Regions from separate parts of the Amorphus suaedae genome, predicted to be linked through region 1. Evidence: predicted binding sites of a transcription regulator. Region 1 holds the regulator's gene; each other region holds the start of a gene.
What was found. The regulator HrcA, encoded in region 1, represses chaperone genes, less so after heat shock. The targets are predictions, from matches to a motif close to GTTAGCACTCNCNNNNNGNGAGTGCTAAC.

Region 1 (7,680 bases):
CATTCGAAATCTCCTGTGTGCATCCGGGTGCGGGAGCGCCAATCGCTCCGCCCCCCGGACCAGCCTTTCCACACCGGCCTGATCGGCCGGGCCGAGCCGCGCGCCATGCGCGGGGCTCGGAGGCGTGCACCCAGGACGAACCCGCTGCCGGAGAAATCCGGCGGACGGCGCCCCTAGCGGAGGCTGCCGCAGAACCGCTGGATCCGCTCGCAGGCCGTCTCCAATGCCTCCGTGGAGGTGGCATAGGAGATGCGGAAGTTGGGTCCGGTACCGAACGCACTGCCTTGGACAACGGCAACGCCTTCCTGTTCCAGAAGTTCCGTGACGAAGTCCTCGTCGGTCTCCAGCGCCTTGCCCGACGGGGAGGTGCGGCCGATGGTGCCGGCGCAGGACGGGAACACGTAGAACGCGCCTTCCGGGGTCGGGCAGGAAATGCCGGTCGCCTGGTTCAGCATCGACACGACCAGGTCGCGCCGCTCCTTGAAGATGATGTTATTCTCCGCGATGAAGCCCTGCGGGCCGGTGAGCGCCTCGACGGCGGCCCACTGGGAGATCGTGCACGGGTTGGAGGTCGACTGGGACTGGATCTTGGCCATCGCCTTGATCAGCTGCTCCGGGCCGCCGGCATAGCCGATGCGCCAGCCAGTCATGGCGTAGGCCTTCGACACGCCGTTCACCGTCAGCGTGCGGTCCATCAGCTCCGGGCACACCTGGGCGATCGTGGTAAAGGCGAAGTCGTCGTAGACGAGATGCTCGTACATGTCGTCGGTCATCACCCAGACATGCGGGTGCTTCGCCAGCACCGCGCCGATCTCGCCGAGCTCGGTGCGGGTGTAGGCGGCGCCGGACGGGTTCGACGGCGAGTTGAGGATCAGCCACTTGGTGCGCGGCGTGATCGCCGCTTCCAGCGCCGCGGCCGTCATCTTGTAGCCGGTGTCGCTGCTGGTCTCGACCGCCACGGGCTCGCCACCGCCGAGCAGCACCATGTCGGGATAGCTCACCCAGTAGGGTGCCGGCACGATCACCTCGTCGCCCGGGTTCAGGGTGGCCACCAGCGCGTTGTAGAGGATCTGCTTGCCGCCGGTGCCGACCGACACCTGGGAGGTCTTGTAGGTCAGCTCGTTCTCGCGCTTGAACTTCTCGACGATGGCTTCCTTGAGTTCCGGAATGCCGTCGACCGCGGTGTACTTCGTCTTGCCGGAGCGGATCGCCGCGATGGCGGCTTCCTTGATGTTCTCCGGGGTGTCGAAGTCCGGCTCGCCGGCGCCGAGACCGATCACGTCGCGGCCGGCGCGCTTGAGTTCGGCCGCCTTGTTGGTCACCGCGATGGTCGCGGACGGCTTAACGCGGCTCAGGGAGTCGGCGAGAAGAGCCATCTTGTCTGTACCTCAGTTCAGGGGATTGGAGAGGGGGCTGGTCCGGCGCCCCGCCCCGGGGAGCGCACGCGAACCCGCACGCACGTGCCTGCAACGCAATGGTGATCTGGCGACGCGGTCTCCCGCCTCGCCTTCCTGCTGCTTCGCGCGCCCACGCGGGCCGGACCGTGGTGATCCTTGATGTAACCGGAAACCGATCCTGCCGGGCGGCCGGAGCCGCCCGCCCGGAGAGGCGCTAGAACGCGAAGCCCGGGCCAACGGCACCGTTCCACCCGTCGACCGGGCCCATGGGCTGGTCGTAGGTGAGGCCGTTGACCGGCATGTCGAGGTTCGGCGATTTGAGCTGGCCGCTGTTGATGTCCGGGCCGGTGGGCAGGCCGGAATTGGTCAGCATGTAGACGCCGGGGAGGTTCGGACCGTAGGGGCCGGGATAAGCGTAGCCACCCGGCGTCACGGTGATCTCCGGAGTGGGCTGCGCCAGAGCCGGAACGGCCGGCACGGTCACCAGCAGCACCAGTGCGGTTGCGGCGAAGCTCCTCATCATACCCTCGATCTCCCTGCAGCCGGTTCCCGAAGACCCCCCGGGCCCCGAACGACGCACAAACACTTGAGGGAAACATATAAACCGCGAATCGGTTCGAGGCACCCACGCGATTCGGGAAAATGGCGACTTTTTGCGCCGGGTGTCTCATTCAAGCCGCATTTCCGGGCCGCCGGGGCGCCCCCCGCCGGCTCAGCGCACCAGCCGGCCGACGAGACGGGCGGTGTAGTCGACCATCGGGATGATCCGTCCGTAGTTGAGCCGCGTCGGCCCGATGACGCCGAGGACGCCGACCACCCGGTTGTCCTCGTCGCGGTAGGGCGACACGACCAGCGACGAGCCGGACATGGAGAACAGCTTGTTTTCCGACCCGATGAAGATGCGCACGCCGTCGGCGTCGTCGGCGAGATCGAGGAGCTGCAGCAGCTCCTTGTTGCTCTCCAGGTCGTCGAACAGCCGGCGGATGCGTTCCAGGTCCTCCTGGGCGGTGAGGTCCTCCAGCAGGTTGGCGCGGCCGTGGACGATCAGCGTGCCGTCGCCGTTGCTGCCGCTGCCGGCCCAGGTGGCGATGCCGGCGTCGACCAGCCGCTGGGTGAGGTCGTCGAGCTCGGCCTGCTGCTGCACCTTGAGGGTCTTCAGCGCGGTGATTGCCTCGGCGAGCGTCTTCCCGCGGATGTGGGTGTTGAGATAGTTGGTCGCCTCGGTGAGCGCCGAAGACGGCAGGCCGGGCGGAAGATCGACGATGCGGTTCTCCACCGAGCCGTTCTCGCCGACCAGCACCACCAGCGCCGAGGCGGCGTCGAGGCGCACGAACTCGACGTGCTTCACCCGGAGGTCGGCCTTGGAGACCACCACGACGCCGGCGCCGCGCGACAGGCCCGACAGCATCTGGCTCGCCTCGTGCAGCAGCGCGTCCGGCCCCCGGTCGGAGCCGCCGGCGCGCACCTGGGCCTCGATGCCGGCGCGGTCCTGGTCCGACAGGTCGCCGATCTCCAGCAGCGCGTCGACGAAGAAGCGCAGGCCCTGCTCGGTGGGCAGGCGACCGGCGCTGGTGTGCGGGGCGTAGATGAGCCCGAGCGATTCCAGGTCGGCCATGACGTTGCGCACCGAGGCCGGCGACAGCACGGTGGTCAGCCGCCGGGAGATGTTGCGCGAGCCGATGGGCTCGCCGGTGTCCAGGTAGGACTCGACGATCTGCTTGAAGATGTCCCGGGACCTCGCGTCGAGGTCGACCAGGTTCGAGTGTGGCGGTTCGATCCAGCGATCCGATGCCACGGCGCAAGCCTCCAGGTGATGGGACGGGATCGCTGCCGCGCGACGCGCAGGACGCGTCCGCGACCGGCCGATCCCTCGACTGCCTATGTAAGCCTATGCTGGCGCCAGCGCACCATCCGTCAAGGCCGAACCGGCGCCGCGCCTTTACGCTTCCCGGCAAAGCTGGTTACTAGGCCCCGCAAACCCGAGACACCCCCAGGGGAGACCATCCGCATGCGCCCATCCAACCGCGCGCCCGACGAACTGCGAGCCGTATCGCTCGAGCGCGGCATCTCGCGTCATGCCGAGGGGTCGTGCCTCGTCAAGTTCGGCCACACCCACGTGCTGTGCACCGCGAGCCTGGAAGAGCGCATCCCGCCGTGGCTGAGAGGCAGCGGCGAGGGCTGGGTGACGGCGGAGTACGGCATGCTGCCGCGCGCCACCAACACCCGCATGCAGCGCGAGGTGAAGGCCGGCAAGCCGTCCGGGCGCACCGAGGAGATCCAGCGGCTGATCGGCCGCTCGCTGCGCGCCGTCGTCGACCGCAAGGCGCTGGGCGAGCGCCAGATCTCCATCGACTGCGACGTGCTGCAGGCCGACGGCGGCACCCGCACGGCGGCGATCACCGGCGCCTGGGTGGCGCTGTCGGACTGCCTGAACTGGATGGCCTCGCGCAACATGCTGCGCGGCGGACAGGTGCTGCGCGACCACGTGGCGGCCGTCTCCTGCGGCATCTACCGCGGCACGCCGGTGCTCGACCTCGACTATCCGGAGGATTCCGAGGCGGAGACCGACGCGAACTTCGTGATGACCGGCTCCAAGGGGATCATCGAGATCCAGGGCACGGCGGAGCGCACCCCGTTCTCCCGCGAGGAGTTCGCGAGCCTCGTCGACCTCGCCGAGCTCGGCATCGGCCAGCTCGTCGAGCTGCAGAAGCTGGCGATCAGCTGACCGCGATGACCGTCCGCACCTTCACCGAAGGCGAACTCGTCGTCGCCAGCCACAACGCCGGCAAGGTGCGCGAGATCCGCGACCTGCTGGCGAGCTTCCCGATCACCGTGACGGCGGCCTCCGACCTCGGCCTGCCGGAGCCGGAGGAGACCGGCACCACCTTCGTGGAGAACGCCGTCCTGAAGGCGCGCGCGGCCGTGGCGGCCTCGGGCAAGCCGGCGCTCGCCGACGATTCGGGCCTGGCGGTGGACGCGCTCGGCGGCGAGCCCGGCATCTATTCGGCGCGCTGGGCAGGCCCGGACAAGGATTTCGCCCAGGCGATGCGCAACGTGGAGGAAAAGCTCCAGGGGCTCGGCGCGGTCGCGCCCCACCAGCGACGCGGCCAGTTCGTCGCCGTGCTGGCGCTCGCCTGGCCCGACGGCCACGTGGAGGTGTTCCCCGGCGAGGTGGCTGGAACGCTGGTCTGGCCGCCCAGGGGGGAGAAAGGCTTCGGCTACGACCCCATATTCCTTCCCGACGGCTTCGAGCGGACGTTCGGAGAGATGACGGCGGAGGAGAAGCACGGATGGCGACCCGGGGCGGCGACAGCGCTCTCTCACCGCGCGCGCGCTTTCAAGGCGCTGGCGGAAACGTGCCTGGCGCGCTGACCCTCGCGGATCCGGCGGCGGGCAGCGAGGGCAGCCTCGCGGTCTACGTCCACTGGCCGTTCTGCGCGGCCAAATGCCCGTACTGCGACTTCAACAGCCACGTCCGCCACGGCGGCGTCGACCAGGCGTCCTACGCCGACGCGCTGGTGCGCGAGCTCGCCTTCGCCGCCGAGCGAGTGCCGGGCCGCACGGTCACCAGCGTGTTCTTCGGCGGCGGCACGCCGTCGCTGATGGCGCCGGAGACGATCGGGCGCGTCATCGACGCGGTGAGCCGGACCTGGCGCATCGCCAACGACTGCGAGATCACGCTGGAGGCCAACCCGTCGAGCGTCGAGGCCGACCGCTTCGCCGGCTACCGGCTTGCCGGCGTCGACCGCGTCTCGCTGGGCATCCAGTCGCTGGAGGACGACCAGCTGCGCTTCCTCGGCCGGCTTCACGACGTCGCCGCGGCGCGACGGGCGATCGGCATCGCGCGCGCGACCTTCTCGCGGATTTCCTGCGACCTGATCTACGCCCGCCCCGGCCAGACGCTGGCCGCCTGGGAGCGCGAGCTGGGCGAGATGCTGGACTTCGGCCCCGATCACCTGTCGCTCTACCAGCTGACCATCGAGGAGGAGACGCCCTTTTACCGGCTGCACCAGGCCGGCAAGTTCGTCATCCCCGACGACGACCTGGGCGCCGACCTGTTCGAGGCGACCCGGGCGATCACCGCCGGCGCCGGCCTGCCCGCCTACGAGGTCTCGAACCATGCCGCGCCCGGCGCGGAATGCCGGCACAATCTCACCTACTGGCGCGGCGGCGACTACGTGGGCATCGGCCCCGGCGCCCACGGCCGGCTGACGGTGGCGGGCGTGCGCCATGCGACGGTGGCCGCCAAGCTGCCGGAGACGTGGCGCGGTGCGGTGGAAGCCGACGGCCACGGCTACGTGGAGGACGCGCCGCTGACCCACGAGGAGAGCGCCGAGGAGTTCCTGGTCATGGGGCTGCGACTGACCGAGGGGATCGACCTCACCCGCCTCCGCAACCGCACCGGACGCGTCATCGACCGCGCGGCGCTGGCGCCGCTGGAGGACGAGGGGCTGTTGCGCTGGGCCGACGACCGGCTGATCGCCAGCGAGCGCGGCACGCTGGTGCTCAATGCGCTGATCGGCGAGGTCGCCGCCCACACCCATCTCGCGGCGGACGCCCCGGTCGGCTATGGTCGCGCAACGGAGCAACAGCGGTCGCCACAAGGGCCCGCACTGGAGCGAACCTGGTGACGCTTGCCGATACCCCGGGCATCAAGCGGGTGCCCAACGGACCGCAAGCGGTTCTCGACGGCGCGGCGCTGACGGACCGTCTCGTCGAGCGCCTGCGCGAGGACCGCGGAAACTGGGACCTCGCCCGCGGCGACGTCCTGGCCATCCTGAAGGAAGAACGCGAAGCGGCGCTGGCGGAAATCCAGCGGCTTCTGGGCGAGGACGGCGGCGGCATTCTCTGCGCCCGCCGCATCGCCAAGCTGCACGACGATCTCATCATCGCCATCGCCCAGGTGGTGACCTCCTACGCCTATCCGGCCGACAACCCCTCCTCGGCCGAGAAGATCTCGATCGTCGCGGTGGGCGGATACGGCCGGGGCACGCTGGCCCCCGGCTCCGACATCGATCTCCTGTTCCTGTTTCCCTACAAGCAGACCCCCTGGGTGGAGAGCGTCATCGAGGCGATCCTCTACCTGATGTGGGACCTCGGGCTGACCGTCGGCCACGCGACGCGCTCCATCGAGGACTGCATCCGCATGAGCCGCTCGGACATGACCGTGCGCACCGCCGTGCTGGAGGCACGGCCGCTGTGGGGCGACGAGGAGCTGTCGGCCGAGCTGATCAAGCGCTTCGACGAATCCGTGGTGCGCGGCACCGCGGCCGAGTTCATCGCCGCCAAGCTTGCCGAGCGCGACGAGCGCCACCGCCGGCAGGGCCGGTCGCGCTACCTGGTCGAGCCGAACGTGAAGGAAGGGAAGGGGGGCCTGCGCGACCTCAACACCCTGTTCTGGATCGCCAAATACTTCTTCCGGGTGCGCACCGGCGAGGAGCTGGTGCGCCTCGGCGTGTTCTCGCGCGGCGACTACCGGCTGTTCCGCAAGTGCGAGGATTTTCTCTGGGCGGTGCGCTGCCACCTGCACTTCCTGGCCGGGCGGCCGGAGGAGCGGCTGTCGTTCGACGTGCAGCGCGAGATCGCGCTGCGGCTCGCCTACACGTCGCACCCGGGCCTGCGCGACGTCGAGCGCTTCATGAAGCACTACTTCCTGGTGGCCAAGGACGTCGGCGACCTGACGCGCATCTTCTGTTCCGCGCTGGAGGAGGAGCAGGTCAAGCAGACCCCCGGCCTCAACCGTTTCCTGCGCACCATGCGGCGGAGCAAGAAGCGGACGATCCGCGGCTTCGAGGACTTCGTCATCGACCACGACCGCATCAGCGTGGCGAACGAGGACGTGTTCAAGACCGATCCGGTCAACCTGATCCGGATCTTCCTTGCCGCCGACAAGCACGGGCTGGCCTTTCACCCCGACGCGATGACGCTGATCCGCCGGTCGCTGAAGCTGATCGACGCCACGCTGCGCGACAACGCCGAGGCGAACCGGCTGTTCGTCGAGATCCTGACGTCGAAGAACGACCCGGAGACGGTGCTGCGCGCCATGAACGAGGCCGGCGTGCTCGGCCGGTTCGTGACCGAGTTCGGCCGCGTCGTCGCGATGATGCAGTTCAACATGTATCATCACTACACCGTCGACGAGCACCTGATCCGCAGCATCGGCATCCTGGCCGACATCGAGCGCGGCTCGCTGGAATCGCGCCATCCGCTGGCAACCGCGCTGTTCAACTCCATCCAGAGCCGGCGCCTGCTGTACGCCGCGATGTTCCTGCACGACATCGCC
Region 2 (7,680 bases), 980 kb from region 1:
GCCCGCCGTCGGACTTGCAGTTCTGGGCCTCGGCCACGCCGGTGGCGGCGACCACGAGGAGGCCGGCGAGAGCGGCTCCGAGGCCATGGCGGCCCCGCGATGAACGGGAGGAAGACGTCGTCGGCGCGTTCCCCGGCCGGCCGGGCATGCCGGCCGCGCCGCAACCGGCCCGCTCCCCTTCGGCACGCCCCGGCAATCGCTGTCCCACCCGCCACCTCCGGTCGATTACCGAGCAGGTGACGAGCCTAGCAAAGGAATGACCTCAGATTGCAACCGATGGGGCAATCGCCGCGCGCAATCCACCGGCCGGGCGCGCGCTGGCGCGCCCGGGATTGACCGCCCCTACTGCGCGCCGGCGGCGTTGCCGAGGCGCGTGACGCTGGCGGTGACGGGGTTGCCCAGCGCCTTCAGCTCCAGGAGCGTGGAGTCCTTCACCGGCACCCGCACGGCGGTCGAGCCGTCGAGGGTGTAGACGGTGCCGTCGACGCGCATGCGGAACGGTCCGTCGGCGCTGACCAGCACCTCGCTCGCCCCGCCCGCGCCGGGCGTCGGAACGGTCGTCCATTCCCCCGGCACCGACACCTCGCTCGCCTCGCCGAGGCTGGAGACCTCGTGGTTGGGGCTGCGGAGCAGATCGGTGAGGCCGGCCTTGTCGATCCAGTAGACCGCGTAGGCGATGCCGCCGGCGATCACCAGCAGGAACAGCAGCAGGGCGATCCAGCCGCCGTTGCCGCGCCGCTTCTCGCGATGATCGTCCTGTGCGGAGCCGTAGTCGTCCCGGGCGCGGCGCCGGCCCCTGCGGCGCGGCTGCGGCTCGGCCTCCTCCAGCACGTCGTCGATGGAGGGTTCGTCCTCGCCGTCGGTGTCCCGGGCGTCCGACGCCAGCCAGGCGCTGCCCGCCGCCGCGGCCTCGCCGACCGGACGGCGCAGCTCCGGCTCGGCCCGCCGGCGGCGCGACGGGGCGCGCGGCATCGCCGGCTCCCGCGGCCCCTCGACGCCGTCGTCGTCACGGTCCTGCTCGACGGTCGCCTCGTCGTCGGCCGGCGGCACGGCGGCGCCGCGATCGAGACGTCCGGCGCGGCGGGGTTCGGCGGTGAGCGGCGGGCGCGGACGTCCGCCCGACACGGTCGGCTCGACCCGCCCGGCGCGGCGGCCGCGATCGGGCTCGGCCGCGCGTCCGGCGCCCGGCACCGCGCCGAGCACGGAGCGGTCCTCGGCGGGCCGCGGCCCGGCGGTCTCCTCGTACGGCTCCTCAAGCTCATCGTCCGCGTCGTCGCGATCCGCGTCCGCCCCAGTCTCCAGCGTCGGGCCGGCCGGCTCGTCGTCGATCGGCGGCGGCGCCGGCCGGACCGGCTCGGCCATCGGCGGCTCGGGCGGGACGAAGGCCGGGTCGGGCGCGACGTCGCGCGGCGCCTCGGCGGGATGCATGTCTGCAGGATGCGGATGGATCTCGTCCGCCTCGGCCACGTCGCGTTCGTCGCGACGGGGCGCCTCGGCTGGCTCGCTCCAGGCGGCCTCCGGCGGCAGGGTCTCGGGCGCATCGCCGTCGGCGCGCGGCGGCGGCGGCTCCGTCCCGTCGAGCGCGACGGCCGATCGGAAGGCGCCGCAATAGGGGCAGCTCAGAACGGGGCGAACCAGCGGCTCTCCGCAGGCGCTGCAACGAAATCGCGCTGTGGTCAAAGAAGTCTCTCCCGTCGAGCGCACCGGACCGGCCTGGTTCGGAACACCGTTTTCGCCGTGGTGCCGGCGGTCTCCGCCGGCACGGGTGTGATCAGCATCCACTTCTGGATGCGATGTTCAACGCCTCTCGCGCCGAACATCTACGCCAAAACTGGGAGAAGGTGTGGCGGCGGCCGATCGACCGCCCCGATTTCCGAAGAATCACCCGATGCTTCGGGCCCCGGACAGCAACGGCGCTGGCGCGGCGGCGTTCCATCGCCGACCTGCCCCATCGTCCGCCCGCGGGCGATCCGGCCGCCTTGCACGGCCGGCAGGGCGGCTCAGGGCCGCAGGACCTCGCGCAGCTTCGCCGGCTCCGGAAGGCCCTTCATCTCGAGTTCCGGCGCGTCGCCGGCGGTGTAGATGCGCAGCGTGCCGACGTCGAGCATGCGGTCGAGCAGCGACTGGTCGATCTTCACGGTGCGGATCGACGACAGCTCGATCTCGGTGTGCTCCTTCGACAGCAGCCCGCGGTCCAGCGCGATCCGCTCGTCGCCGACGGTGACCGTGGTGGCGCGGTTGAACAGCCACCAGACGATCAGCGCGATCACCCCGACGACCGCCGGGATCAGGATCACGCACAGGATGAACAGGAACGGATGGCTCTTGAACATCGACGGATGGGCTTGGTAGCGGATGGGCATCGGGGAAATCCTGACCTGCGGAAAGACGGCGCGAAGCGGGTGCGCGCTGCCGGAGCGACGTCGCCCACGCGACCATCGGCGCCGGCCTGCACGGCCCGCGAGGCCACCCTACCCAAATCGCGACGGTTTCGCGCCGACGAAATCAGTGGAGGTGCGAGAGCGCGTCCACCGACCGCCATTCCCAGCCGCCGATCAGCTGCCGGTAGCCGATGTCGACCGAATGCAGCGCGCCGTCGAGCTCGCGGCGCCAGAACTCCAGAAAGCGCTTGAGCTCGGGAAAGGCGGGCGCGAGATCGTAGTCCTGCCACAGATAGGTCTGCAGCAGCGCCGGGTGATCCGGCATCCGGTAGAGGATCTTCGCGGTGGTCAGCCCGTAGCCGTCCATCTGGCGGTCGAAAGCGGAATCGATCATCGGTCCCCTCGGTGTTGCAAGCGCCTGTGAAATGGTGCATTGCAACCCCGCCGAAGGCAAGACGGCTTTCCATTTTTATGTTTGATTTCAGATAGTTGGCAGCACGCCCCCGCGATTGCTGCCAATCTCGCGTCCGCATGGATGGCCGGCGGCGCGGCGGGGCTGTTAGCACTTTCCGCTGGCGAGTGCCAAGAAAGTGTGTCAGGTACCTTGCTACCGGTGATGGGCCCTCCCATCTCAGCACCACACGGCCCGCCTGCCGAAGACGGATGCGGCCCGTGCGGGGGACTTTCAGTCACCGAAATCAGAAATCTGGTTCATCAGGAGGAACACATCATGCAGTTCCGGCCGCTACACGACCGCGTCGTCGTCCGCCGTATCGAATCCGAAACCAAGACCGCCGGCGGCATCATCATTCCGGATACCGCCCAGGAAAAGCCGCAGCAGGGCGAAGTCATCGCCGTCGGCCCGGGCGCCCGCAACGAAGCCGGCGAACTCGTCACGCCGGACGTCAAGGCCGGCGACCGCGTCCTCTTCGGCAAATGGTCCGGCACCGAAGTGAAGATCGACGGTGAAGATCTCCTCATCATGAAGGAGAGCGACATCATGGGTGTCCTGGAAGGGACCGCCGCCGCCAAGGCCGCCGCGTAATCCGCACGGCTCTTGCCGTCAACGCAGTCTCTCAAGGGAGAACATCACTATGGCTGCCAAAGAAGTTAAGTTTTCGACCGCCGCTCGCGACAAGATGCTCAAGGGCGTCGACACGCTGGCCAACGCGGTCAAGGTGACCCTCGGCCCGAAGGGTCGCAACGTCGTCATCGAAAAGTCCTACGGCGCCCCGCGCATCACCAAGGACGGCGTCACCGTCGCCAAGGAGATCGAGCTGGAAGACCGCTTCGAGAACATGGGCGCCCAGATGGTGCGCGAAGTGGCCTCGAAGACCAACGACATGGCCGGTGACGGCACGACCACGGCGACCGTTCTCGCCCAGGCGATCGTCAAGGAAGGTGCCAAGGCGGTGACCGCCGGCATGAACCCGATGGACCTGAAGCGCGGCATCGACCTCGCCGTCCAGGCGGTTCTGGCCGAGCTCGCCGCGAAGGCCAAGGAGATCTCCTCCAACGAAGAGATCGCCCAGGTCGGCACCATCTCCGCGAACGGCGACACCGAAGTGGGTCGCTACCTCGCCGAGGCGATGCAGAAGGTCGGCAACGAGGGTGTCATCACCGTCGAGGAAGCCAAGTCGCTCGAGTCCGAACTCGAAGTCGTCGAAGGCATGCAGTTCGACCGCGGCTACATCTCGCCGTACTTCGTGACCGATGCGGAGAAGATGCGCGTCGAGCTCGACGATCCGTACATCCTCATCCACGAGAAGAAGCTCTCCAACCTGCAGGCGCTTCTGCCGGTGCTCGAAGCCGTGGTCCAGTCGGGCCGTCCGCTTCTGATCATCGCCGAGGACGTCGAGGGCGAGGCGCTGGCCACCCTGGTGGTCAACAAGCTGCGCGGCGGCCTGAAGGTCGCGGCCGTGAAGGCGCCGGGCTTCGGCGATCGCCGCAAGGCGATGCTGCAGGACATCGCCGTCCTGACCGCCGGCACCGTGGTGTCCGAGGACGTGGGCATCAAGCTCGAGAACGTCACGGTCGACATGCTTGGCACCGCCAAGAAGGTCTCCATCACGAAGGACGAGACCGTCGTGGTCGACGGTGCGGGCGAGAAGTCCGACATCGAAGCCCGCGTGTCGCAGATCAAGGCGCAGATCGAGGAGACCACCTCGGACTACGACCGTGAGAAGCTGCAGGAGCGTCTGGCCAAGCTCGCCGGTGGCGTTGCCGTCATCCGCGTCGGCGGCATGACCGAAGTCGAGGTGAAGGAGAAGAAGGACCGCGTCGACGACGCCATGCACGCCACCCGTGCGGCCGTCGAAGAAGGCGTGGTTCCGGGCGGCGGTGTCGCTCTCCTGCGCTGCATGAAGGTGCTCGACGGCCTCAACTCCGCGAACGCCGATCAGAAGGCCGGTATCGCCATGGTTCGCCGGGCGATCCAGGCTCCGGCCCGCCAGATCGCGATCAACGCGGGCGAAGAGGGTTCGGTCATCGTCGGCAAGATCCTCGAGAACGATACGTTCGGCTTCGGCTGGAACGCCCAGACCGGCGAATACGGCGACATGTTTAAGATGGGCATCATCGACCCGACGAAGGTCGTGCGCGCCGCCCTTCAGGACGCCGCCTCGATCGCCGGCCTGCTGATCACCACCGAAGCGATGGTCGCCGAGAAGCCCAAGAAGGATGGCGGCGCTCCCGCCATGCCGGGCGGCATGGGCGACATGGACTACTAAGGTCCAAGTCGGCTCGGGCGGTTCGCCGCCCGAGCCTCCTGGACACGATCGAAGGCGCGGGAGCGATCCCGCGCCTTTTTTCGTGTCGCGCCCCCGGGGGCCCGAGCCCTCAGACGTCGTGGGACATCGCGTAGACGCGCAGCCGGTGGCCGTCGGGGTCCACCGCGACGAAGCTGCGGCCGAAACCGAGGCTGGTGGGCGGCAGCGTGATCGTCGCCCCGCGCGCCTTCCAGGTCTCGTAGGTGGCATCGACCTCCTCCGGGCTCGCCGCCTTGAAGCCGAGTTCGCCGCCGCCCGCCCCGCCGTCCGGCGCGGGCTGGACGACGTTCGGATCCCAGAGGCCGAGCTCGGTGCCGGAGGCGAGCTTGAAGAGGGCGAACGGCGGGCTGACGAGCGCGGGCTCCAGGCCCAGCAGGTCGGCGTAGAAGCGGGCGCTCGCTTCGGGGCTGGACACGTAGAGAAGAACGGTATGGGCGGTCATGGTCGGCTCCGTTGCCGTGTTGCGATGGAACCGACCCTAGACGCACCTGCTGTCAGTTTTTGTCAGCAGCCTCATCCGCCTGCCGGCGCGCCCGCGCCGCCTCCCATTCCCGCGCCAGCACCTGCCGCCGCCGCGGATAGCGCTCGGGCAGCATCTCCGCCGAGCGAATCCGGTCGGTGCGGAAGTGCCGGAAGTCCTGGCGCAGCTCGCACCAGGCGGCGAGCACCCGCACCTGATCGAAGTAGGCGAGCGCGAACGGCCAGACGGTCCGCCGCGACGCCGCCCCGGAGGCATCGCCGTAGTCGATCGCGAGCTTGCGCTCGGCGCGGATCGCCGCGCGCAGCAGCGCCGGATCGAGCGCGTCCGGCGGGATCTCCCGGCCGGGACCGATGACGAGGGTGGAGGCATCGAGTTCGTCGCGGAGGTCCTTCGGGAGCACCGCCGCGATGCGAGACAGCGCCTCCGTGGCCGCCCCCTTCAGCCGGTCGTCGCCCCGCTCCGCCACCCAGCGCGAGCCAACGATCAGCGCTTCCAGCTCCTCGATGGAGAACATCAGCGGCGGCATCAGGAAGCCGGGCTTCAGCACGTAGCCGAGCCCCGGCTCCCCCTCGATGGCGGCGCCCATGGCCTGCAGGGTGGCGATGTCGCGGTAGACCGTCCTCAGGCTCACGCCCACCGCGTCGGCGAGCACCTGCCCGCTCACCGGGCGCCGGCGGGTGCGCAGCAGGTCCAGAAGGTCGAAGAGACGTTGGGAGCGCGACATGGTCCCAGCATCGCACGATGCTGCTGCCAGATCATGTCAGGATGTTCGACGAGCCCAACTCTCGAGCGCGTCCCTGCCCGTCGTCGCCGCTAGCCGCGCGACACCGACGCGGCCACCCGGCGCAGGGCATCGAGATCGCCGCCGCTGATCACCCGGTGGTTGGCTTCGATCACCTCGGCCGGCCAGTCCCACCAGCGGATTTCCTGGAGCGCCTCGATCGTCGCCTCGTCGAAGCGCCGCCGCACCGGCCGGGCCGGATTGCCGCCGACGACCGTGTAGGGCGCAACGTCGCGGGTGATCACCGAACGCGCCGCGCAGATCACGCCGTCGCCGATGGTCACGCCCGGCATCACCAGGCAATCGATGCCCATCCACACGTCGTTGCCGATCACCGTGTCGCCCTTGCGGCCGGGGATGTCGAACAGCGCCAGGATGTCGTCGCGGGTCATCCCCGGCGTCAGCATGAAGGTCGGGAAGGGATAGGTGGAAAAGCCGCTGGCGTCGTGGTTGGCGGAGCTGGTGATGAAGCGGACCCCGTGGGCGAACTGGCAGAACTTGCCGATCACCAGCTTTTCCGGGCTGAGCGGAAACAGGTACGGCGCCAGGAAGGCGGCGTAGTCCGGCAGCACCTGGAAATTGTGGTAGTAGGAGAAATCCCCGACCTCGATCCGCGGATGGTCGATCACCTGCGACAGGTGGACCGTCTGCTCGACCACCATCCCGTCGGGCATCGTCATCGGGTGTTTCTTGGCGGGGTCGAGAAGCGGCACGGCGAATTCCTTGCTCTGGGCGGTCGAGGCCTCCGGCGGCCCCGGGACAGCCAAAAGCACGGGACGCGCCGGCTGCGCAAGTCACCGGCCTCGCGCATGCGCCGGGAAGGCGCTGCACCGACGGCGCCCATCCCCGATCCTCCTGCGAAAGAACGCCGCATTGCGTTGGCGCGCCACCTCGCCCATTCAGGGATTGCCTCGAATTATACATGCCGACCCGTCGGGAATTCCGGCCGACATCTTTATGATAACAATTCTAAACTATCTCGGATTTGCCCGGAAAGAGTAGACCGCCGTGATCACCCGCAGAAATCTCCTGAAGACCAGCGGACTTCTTTCCCTCACCGGTGCGGGCCTGGGCGTGGCCGGCACCTGGCGTTCGGTCCGAGCGGCCATGCCGATGGAGCTGAAGGCTCACGAGACGACCGCCGTCCTCGACGGGACCTCCACGACGAAGGGCGTGATGACCTGGAACGACGGGCCCGAGCCGCCGGTGATCCGGGTGCGCCAGGGCGATCCGTTCGCGGCCCGTCTCGTCAACGGGCTCAGCGAGCCG
Region 3 (7,680 bases), 1.4 Mb from region 1:
GGCGGCCTCGAAGCCGAACGGCAGCCGGAACGGATCGCCGACCGGACCGCCGCGCACCTCGTAAAGGTGCGGCACATGGACCAGCGGCAGATCGTCGAGGATCCCGAGTTCGGCCAGATGGCGCTGGGTCGGGTCGCCGCCGGGCGCGCCGTCCCCGGTTGGCTGGGTGAGGGTCAGGTCGGCGCGGCGGTGGGTCGCGGCGGCGCCGCCGAAGTGGTCCGAGCGCTCCAGCAGGGCGACCGAGTAGCCGCGCCTGGCCAGCAACGCGCCGGCCATCAGCCCGCCGACCCCGGATCCGACAACGACGACGTCGACGGTGCTCATGGGCTGCCGGGGCGGCCGGCGTCCGACGGGACGATCAGGGGCGGCGTGGCGGCGCCGCCGCCTGCCGCCGGAACGAAGGTCGTGTGCGGGTAGGGGATGGAGAGGCCCGCGGCCTCGACGTCGACCTTCAGGCGGCGGGTGAAGTCGGTCTTCAGCGCCCAGAGATCGCCGGCCGCGCACCAGACGCGCAGCGACAGCGTGACGGCGCTGTCGCCGAGCTCGGACACGTAGACGAACGGCGCCGGCTCGGAGAGAACGCGCGGATCGCTGCTCGCGATCTGCATCAGCGTGGCGAGGCCTTCGTCGACCGAATCCTCGTAGGAGATGCCCACCGACACCTCCAGCCGCCGGGTCTGGTAGACGGAGTAGTTGGTGACGGTGGTGCCCCAGGCGCTGCCGTTGGGCACGATGATCTGCACGTTCTCGGGGGTGGCGAGCTCGGTGGTGAAGAGGGTGATCTCCTTCACCGTTCCGGACTGTCCGGCCACCGTCACGTAATCGCCCTGCTTGAACGGGCGGAACATCAGGATCATCACGCCGGCCGCCAGGTTCGACAGCGTTCCCTGCAGGGCAAGGCCGATCGCCAGCGACGTGGCGCCGAGCACGGCGATGAGGCTGGTCGTCTGGAAGCCGAACAGCTGCAGGACGGCGATGCCCACGAACGCCAGCACGAAATAGTAGGCGAGGCTCGACAGGAAGGCGTGCACCGTCGGGTCGACGCGCCGCGTCCGCTCCAGCATCTGCCTGACGAGGCGGCGGACGACTTTCGCCACGCGCCAGCCGACGACCAGGATCACCAGCGCGTAGATGACGGAAAGGCCCTGGAGCGTCAGCCAGGCAAGGATCGGCTCGATGACCGAATTGGCGTCGGTGCTGACCTTGTCGATGATGTCCAACGTTGGCTCCCTCGCTTGCCATCGATGTCGCTGGCGCGACGTGTGCGTCCCTTCATGCCGCGCGGGCGGCGATTCTTTCGGCGCGCACCCTAACCCGGGGCGCGCGTCGGCTCACGGTGAAAGTGGCTCGCGCGCCGGAGGGCGGATCGGGCAAGCGCGGACAAAGAAAAGGGGCCGGCGTTGCCGCCGGCCCCGAAGTGGGCGTCGTCGGATCGGCGAACCCCGAAGGGTCCGCCGATCTCGGCCGTCGCTTGGGAGATCAGAAGCCCATGCCGCCCATGCCGCCCATGTCACCGCCGGGCATCGCCGGGGCGGCTTCCTTCTTCGGAAGCTCCGCGACCATCGCCTCGGTGGTGATGAGCAGCGAGGCGATCGAGGCGGCGTCCTGAAGGGCGGTGCGCACGACCTTGGTCGGGTCGATGATGCCCTTCTCGATCATGTTGACGAACTCTTCCGTCTGGGCGTCGAAGCCGAGATCCGGGTTGGAGTCCTCAAGGATCTTGCCGACCACGATGGAGCCTTCGGCACCGGCGTTCTGGGCGATCTGACGGATCGGCGCCTCGAGGGCCCGGACCACGATCGAGATACCCGCCTGAACGTCGGCGTTGTCGGACTTCAGCTTGGAGATCGCGGCCTTGCAGCGCAGGAGAGCGACGCCGCCACCGGGGACGATGCCTTCTTCGACGGCAGCGCGGGTCGCGTTGAGCGCGTCGTCGACGCGGTCCTTGCGCTCCTTCACCTCGACCTCGGTCGCACCGCCGACGCGGATGACGGCAACGCCACCGGCGAGCTTGGCCAGACGCTCCTGCAGCTTCTCACGGTCGTAGTCCGAGGTGGTCTCCTCGATCTGCGCCTTGATCTGCGACACGCGGGCTTCGATGTCGGACTTCTCGCCCGCACCGTCGACGACCGTGGTCTCGTCCTTGGTGATGGAGATCTTCTTGGCGCGGCCGAGCATCTCCGGGGTGACGCTCTCGAGCTTGATGCCCACGTCCTCGGAAATCACCGTGCCGCCCGTCAGGACCGCGATGTCCTGCAGCATCGCCTTGCGACGATCGCCGAAGCCCGGCGCCTTCACGGCCGCGACCTTCAGGCCGCCGCGCAGCTTGTTGACCACCAGGGTGGCCAGCGCCTCGCCCTCGACGTCCTCGGCGATGATCACCAGCGGCTTGCCCGACTGAACGACCGCCTCGAGAACCGGCAGCATCGCCTGCAGGTTGGAGAGCTTCTTCTCGTGGATGAGGATGTAGGGATCCTCGAGGTCCGCGATCATCTTCTCGGAGTTGGTCACGAAGTACGGCGAGATGTAGCCGCGGTCGAACTGCATGCCTTCGACGACTTCGAGCTCGGTCTCGAGCGACTTGGCTTCCTCGACGGTGATGACACCCTCGTTGCCGACCTTCTGCATGGCCGACGCGATCATCTCGCCGATTTCCTTCTCGCCGTTGGCGGAGATGGTACCGACCTGGGCAACCTCGTTGGAGGTGTCGATGGAGCGCGAGCGGCTCTCGAGGTCCTTGATGGCCTCGGCAACGGCGAGATCGACGCCGCGCTTCAGGTCCATCGGGTTCATGCCCGCGGCTACCGACTTGGCGCCTTCCTTGACGATCGCCTGGGCGAGCACGGTCGCCGTGGTCGTGCCGTCACCGGCCAGGTCGTTGGTCTTCGAGGCCACTTCGCGCACCATCTGGGCGCCCATGTTCTCGAAGCGGTCCTCCAGCTCGATCTCCTTGGCGACGGTGACGCCGTCCTTGGTGATGCGCGGGGCGCCGAACGACTTTTCGATGACGACGTTGCGACCCTTCGGGCCGAGCGTCACCTTGACGGCGTTGGCGAGGATGTCGACACCGCGGAGCATCTTGTCGCGGGCTTCGAGCGAAAACTTAACTTCTTTCGCAGCCATGGAATTGTTCCTTCATGTCAGTGCGATGGGGGACGTCGCGGGAGCCTCGGCGGCCTGCCTTACGCGAGAACGCCCATGATGTCGGATTCCTTCATGATGAGGAGATCCTCACCATCGATCTTCACTTCGGTGCCGGACCACTTGCCGAACAGCACCTTGTCGCCGGACTTCACGTCCGGGGCGACGATCTCGCCCTTGGAGTCGCGGGCGCCAGCGCCGACGGCGACGACTTCGCCCTGCTGCGGCTTTTCCTGAGCGGTGTCCGGAATGATGATGCCGCCGGCCGTCTTGGTGTCGGACTCGATGCGGCGCACGACGACGCGGTCGTGAAGAGGACGGAAATTCATCTCTTGCTTCCCTCTTGAACTCGGTAGCGGACGGGCGTCCGCCTGGTGGGATCGGAGCAGGCCGTCGGCCGTCCGAGGAGCGACCGCCAGCTTCGCTAGCACTCATCAGAGGTGAGTGCTAGCGACGGGCCTGACGTAGGCGGGGCCGCCAGACCTGTCAAGGGATCAGGCGGACAGCTTTTTTCGTCGCCCGATCACACGCCGCATGTGGGCATGGTTCGCTAATCCGCAACGGTCTGTTCAACGTCCGCCCCTCGTGTCCGTGAACCCGCACGGTTATCTGGGTGGATGAAACGCAGAGCCCATTTCCGGGCTCGGTCTGCGAGGAGTACGATCAATGGCGAAGGTTCTGGTTCTTTATTATTCGAGCTACGGCCACATCGAGACGATGGCGAAGGCTGTCGCGGAAGGGGCGCGTGCCGAGGGCGCCGAGGTCGACATCAAGCGCGTTCCCGAACTCGTTTCGGAAGAGGTCGCGCGGGCGTCCGGCTACAAGATGGATCAGGAGGCTCCGATCGCCCAGGTCGACGACCTGAAGAACTACGATGCGATCATCCTCGGCGTGCCGACCCGGTTCGGCGTGATGTCCGCCCAGATGAAGAACTTCTGGGACCAGACCGGCGGCCACTGGATGTCCGGCGCGCTCGTGGGCAAGGTCGGTTCGGTGTTCGCCTCGACCGCCACCCAGCACGGCGGGCAGGAGACGACCATCATCTCCACCCAGACCATGCTTCTCCACCATGGCATGGTCATCGTTGGCCTGCCCTATGCCTTCGGCGGTCTCCTGAAGATGGACGAGATCAGTGGCGGCAGCCCGTATGGCGCCACCACGCTTTCGGATGGCGACGGATCGCGGCAGCCGAGCGAGAACGAGCTGGCGGGTGCCCGCTACCAGGGCGGACACGTCGCGAAGATCGCGGCCAAGCTCGCCGCCTAGCACGCGCTCAGCGGTCGCGCGGGGGATCCACATAGGGCGCCCGCGCGGTCGCACGTCCCGCCGGCTCGGCACGGTTCGGCCGCAGCGCGATCAGACAGGCGGCGACGATGACCGCCGCCCCCGCCAGTGTCTCGGCGCGTGGAATTTCCGAGAAGAAGACGAAGCCGAACGCCGCCGCCCACAGGAAGCCGGTGTATTCCAGCACGCCGAGGCGGGCGGCCGGCGCCCGGGCAAAGCCGGCCGCGACCGCGAGCTGGCCGGATGCGCCGAGACAACCGATCAGCACCCCCAGCATGAGACTGGTCTGGTCGAGGGGCTCCCACACCGCCACCGCGAGCGGCGTCAGGATAAGCCCGGCCGTCGCGGTCTGCAGAAGTACCATCGTCGGTGGCCGGTCGGTCGCCGCCTGCCGGCGGATGAGCACCGCCACCAGCGCGTAGCCGAAGGCGCCCGCGAGGGCTGCGGCAAAGCCGCTCATCTGGTCGCGCGACACGCCGACCCGCAATTCCCCGCCGAAAATCACCAGCACGCCGATGAAGCCGACGGCGATCCCGAACCAGATCCGGGGATGGATCGGTTCGCCGAGGAGCAGCCATCCGAGGATGGCGATGAAGAACGGGGCGACGAAGGCGATGGCGATCACCAGAGCCAGCGGCAGCACGGCGATCGCATAGAAGAAGGACAAGGCCGTCGCGGCCACGATGGCGCCGCGGAGGGCGTTGGCGCCCAGCGTGCGGCGGGTCAGTCGCTGCGGACGGGCGAGGAACACCGGGACGAGGACGACGGTCGCCGTCACGTAGCGCAGCCAGACCGCCTGCAGCAGAGGGATCAGCATCGCCTGCATCTTCATGCCGGCATCCATGGCCGACAGCAGCCCGATGGCCAGCAGAACGAGCGCGACCGGTGCGAAGCCCGTTTCGTTTCTCATCACGGCGCCGGCGCGCGATCGTCGATGTCGCGCGTGTAGGCGAACTCCCACGTGTCGGAGGCGTCCGGTACGGCGCGGCTCCCGGGCAGCCGCACGAACCCGTTGCGCTCGTAGAAGCGGTGCCCCTCGGCAAAGCGGGTGTCGGTCCACAGGCGAAGCCGCGTGCCCCCTCCGGCCCGCGCAAATGCCACCGCTTCGGAGAGCATCGTTCCCGCGCGGCCACCGCCTCGGGCTTCCGGCAGCAGGTAGACCTTGAAGAGCTCGAACACCTTCGGATCCGGTGTCCGGGCGACCGCCAGCGACCCGACGATGCGGTCGCCGCTCGCGGCGATCCACAGGCGTCCGTCGCGCGCCGCATAGTGGGACGCGGGGGCGTCGAGCTCCGGAAACTCGTCCGGCACGAAATGGCAGTTGGGGTAGTCGGAAAAGATCGTCGCGATGACGTGCGCCATGGCTGGCCCGTCGGAGTCCGTCGCGGGACGGAAGCAGATCTCGGTTGTGGACATCGGAAGATCCTGGCCCGTTGTGGCGCGACCCTCCGCTCATGCCTCCGCCATGCGGGGCGGTCAAGCAGCGTCGCCGATCTTCATCCCGGGAAGCGGCCGCGCCGTCTTGCAACCGATACCTTCGGATCGCATGGTACCTGCGATCGTGACGTGGGGGCCGCATGCAGCTGATCGCCAACATCTCGCTCCTGTTCACGGAGCGGCCGCTTCTCGAGCGGATCCCGTCCGCGGCTGCGGCCGGGTTCGACGGGGTCGAGATCCAGTTTCCCTATGACAGCGATCCCGAGCTGATCGCCCAGGCGGCGGCCGGATGCCCGATCCACCTGATCAACGCGCCCGCCGGTGACCCGGCTGCCGGAGACGTCGGCCTGTCGACCGATGCCGGGCGGGTCGAGGGATTTCGCCAGGGCATCGATGTTGCGCGGCGCTACGCCGACGTGCTCGGCTGCCGGATGGTCAACGTGCTCACCGGCCGTCCGCCCGCGGGCCAGGCCGCCGATGTAACCCGTCGGGTTCTGGTGGAAAATGTCCGGGCACTGGCCGATGCGCTCGCGCCGGACGGCCGCCAGGTGATGGTCGAAATGGTGAACCCCTTCGACGTCCCGGGATACTTTATCGATAATCTGGAGGATGCGCTGGATCTGCTGGCCGAGATCGACCACCCGGCGGTCAGGCTGCAGTTCGACCTCTATCACGTCGCCCGAACGGAGCCGGACCTGATCGCGGCCATCTACCGGGCCGCCGACGTGATCGGGCACGTGCAGTTCGCCGACCATCCGGGGAGGCATGAGCCCGGTACCGGCGAAGTCGACCTGACGACGGCGTTGCGCCTGCTGCGATCGGTCGGTTATGCGGGCGCCGTTTCCGCGGAATACCGGCCCGCCGGCCGAACGGAAGCGGGGCTCGGCTGGATGCATTCGCTGCGCCAGGCGATGGTCGCGCGGCCGAGTGCGTGATCCCGCGACCGGACGGCGGGGCAGGCGAGCGTCAGGGGAAGTGAACCGGCGCGCACCTCAATGCGCGCCGATCCGGTCGGATCCAGGTCCGATTTTCGATGGAGACGCGGGCAGAGCTCCTGCGTCCGGGATCGGGTCGATCCGAACGCGAGGGGCCTTACGCCGTCTTCTCGGCCAGCAGGGTCTCGGAGCCGGCCGCCGACGCGATCGCCTCGATCACGGTGACCGCCTTCTGGCGGACGCTGGCATCCTCGATCTGGGAGAAGGCCCGCAGAAGCCGCACGGTCGCCGAATCGTTCAGCGCTTCGGAGAGCGGCGAATCCACGCCGCTGATCGGGCCGGGCTTTACGCCTTCGGCGCCTTCGAAGAAGTAGCTGATCGGCACCTGCAGCGCGATCGAGATGTCGTGCAGCCGGCTGGCACCGATGCGGTTGGTGCCGCGCTCGTATTTCTGGATCTGCTGGAAGGTGATCCCGAGCTTTTCCGCAAGCCGCTCCTGGCTCATGCCCAGTTCGAGGCGCCGAAGCCGCAAACGGGTGCCCACATGATAGTCGATGGAGTTGGCGGAACGCTGGTTCTGCATCTTAATCTTTCCTGTCATCCAAACTGGCTTCCTAATCCAAAGGTAGATCGGAAGGCTTTCGTGAGGCCCGCATGTTGTGGGCGGTTGTGGGCACCGTCGGCTGGAAGCAGGTCCAACGGTCGGTTGTGGTCGGGGCGTCCGATCCGCCGGCCGCATGCGGCTGCTATCGGTCGGCCGGAACACAGCCTGGCATGATGTGTCTTGCGTCCTTGGGGCGTAACGGCCGCAAACCCTGAGACCTACGTGTGAACTCCGCTCAAGTGCGTTCTGGGTCGGCGGATGAGAGGCGCCCGGGGGCGG

Region 2: groES (co-chaperone GroES) is a predicted target of HrcA. The motif match lies at 2,940-2,968, and genes of this name have one in related genera.
Region 3: groES (co-chaperone GroES) is a predicted target of HrcA. The motif match lies at 3,565-3,593, and genes of this name have one in related genera.

Annotation. Positions count from the first base shown of each region.
Region 1 is NZ_JBRJIT010000001.1:3,014,528-3,022,207, forward strand. Features, by position in the region: gene AB7M35_RS13420 (DUF992 domain-containing protein) at 1-3, opposite strand, end outside; gene AB7M35_RS13425 (pyridoxal phosphate-dependent aminotransferase) at 174-1,376, opposite strand; gene AB7M35_RS13430 (hypothetical protein) at 1,612-1,917, opposite strand; gene hrcA (heat-inducible transcriptional repressor HrcA) at 2,110-3,192, opposite strand; gene rph (ribonuclease PH) at 3,406-4,122, shown strand; gene rdgB (RdgB/HAM1 family non-canonical purine NTP pyrophosphatase) at 4,128-4,769, shown strand; gene hemW (radical SAM family heme chaperone HemW) at 4,754-6,028, shown strand; gene AB7M35_RS13455 ([protein-PII] uridylyltransferase) at 6,025-7,680, shown strand, end outside.
Region 2 is NZ_JBRJIT010000001.1:2,039,273-2,046,952, forward strand. Features, by position in the region: gene AB7M35_RS09180 (autotransporter domain-containing protein) at 1-55, opposite strand, end outside; gene AB7M35_RS09185 (hypothetical protein) at 343-1,680, opposite strand; gene AB7M35_RS09190 (PH domain-containing protein) at 2,001-2,363, opposite strand; gene AB7M35_RS09195 (usg protein) at 2,506-2,775, opposite strand; gene groES (co-chaperone GroES) at 3,112-3,426, shown strand; gene groL (chaperonin GroEL) at 3,476-5,110, shown strand; gene AB7M35_RS09210 (VOC family protein) at 5,220-5,591, opposite strand; gene AB7M35_RS09215 (helix-turn-helix transcriptional regulator) at 5,644-6,354, opposite strand; gene AB7M35_RS09220 (CatB-related O-acetyltransferase) at 6,444-7,184, opposite strand; gene AB7M35_RS09225 (multicopper oxidase family protein) at 7,420-7,680, shown strand, end outside.
Region 3 is NZ_JBRJIT010000001.1:1,578,981-1,586,660, reverse strand. Features, by position in the region: gene AB7M35_RS07130 (phytoene desaturase family protein) at 1-324, opposite strand, end outside; gene AB7M35_RS07125 (mechanosensitive ion channel family protein) at 321-1,220, opposite strand; gene groL (chaperonin GroEL) at 1,480-3,123, opposite strand; gene groES (co-chaperone GroES) at 3,183-3,470, opposite strand; gene wrbA (NAD(P)H:quinone oxidoreductase) at 3,808-4,407, shown strand; gene AB7M35_RS07105 (DMT family transporter) at 4,415-5,335, opposite strand; gene AB7M35_RS07100 (GNAT family N-acetyltransferase) at 5,335-5,841, opposite strand; gene AB7M35_RS07095 (hydroxypyruvate isomerase family protein) at 6,003-6,797, shown strand; gene AB7M35_RS07090 (helix-turn-helix domain-containing protein) at 6,955-7,398, opposite strand.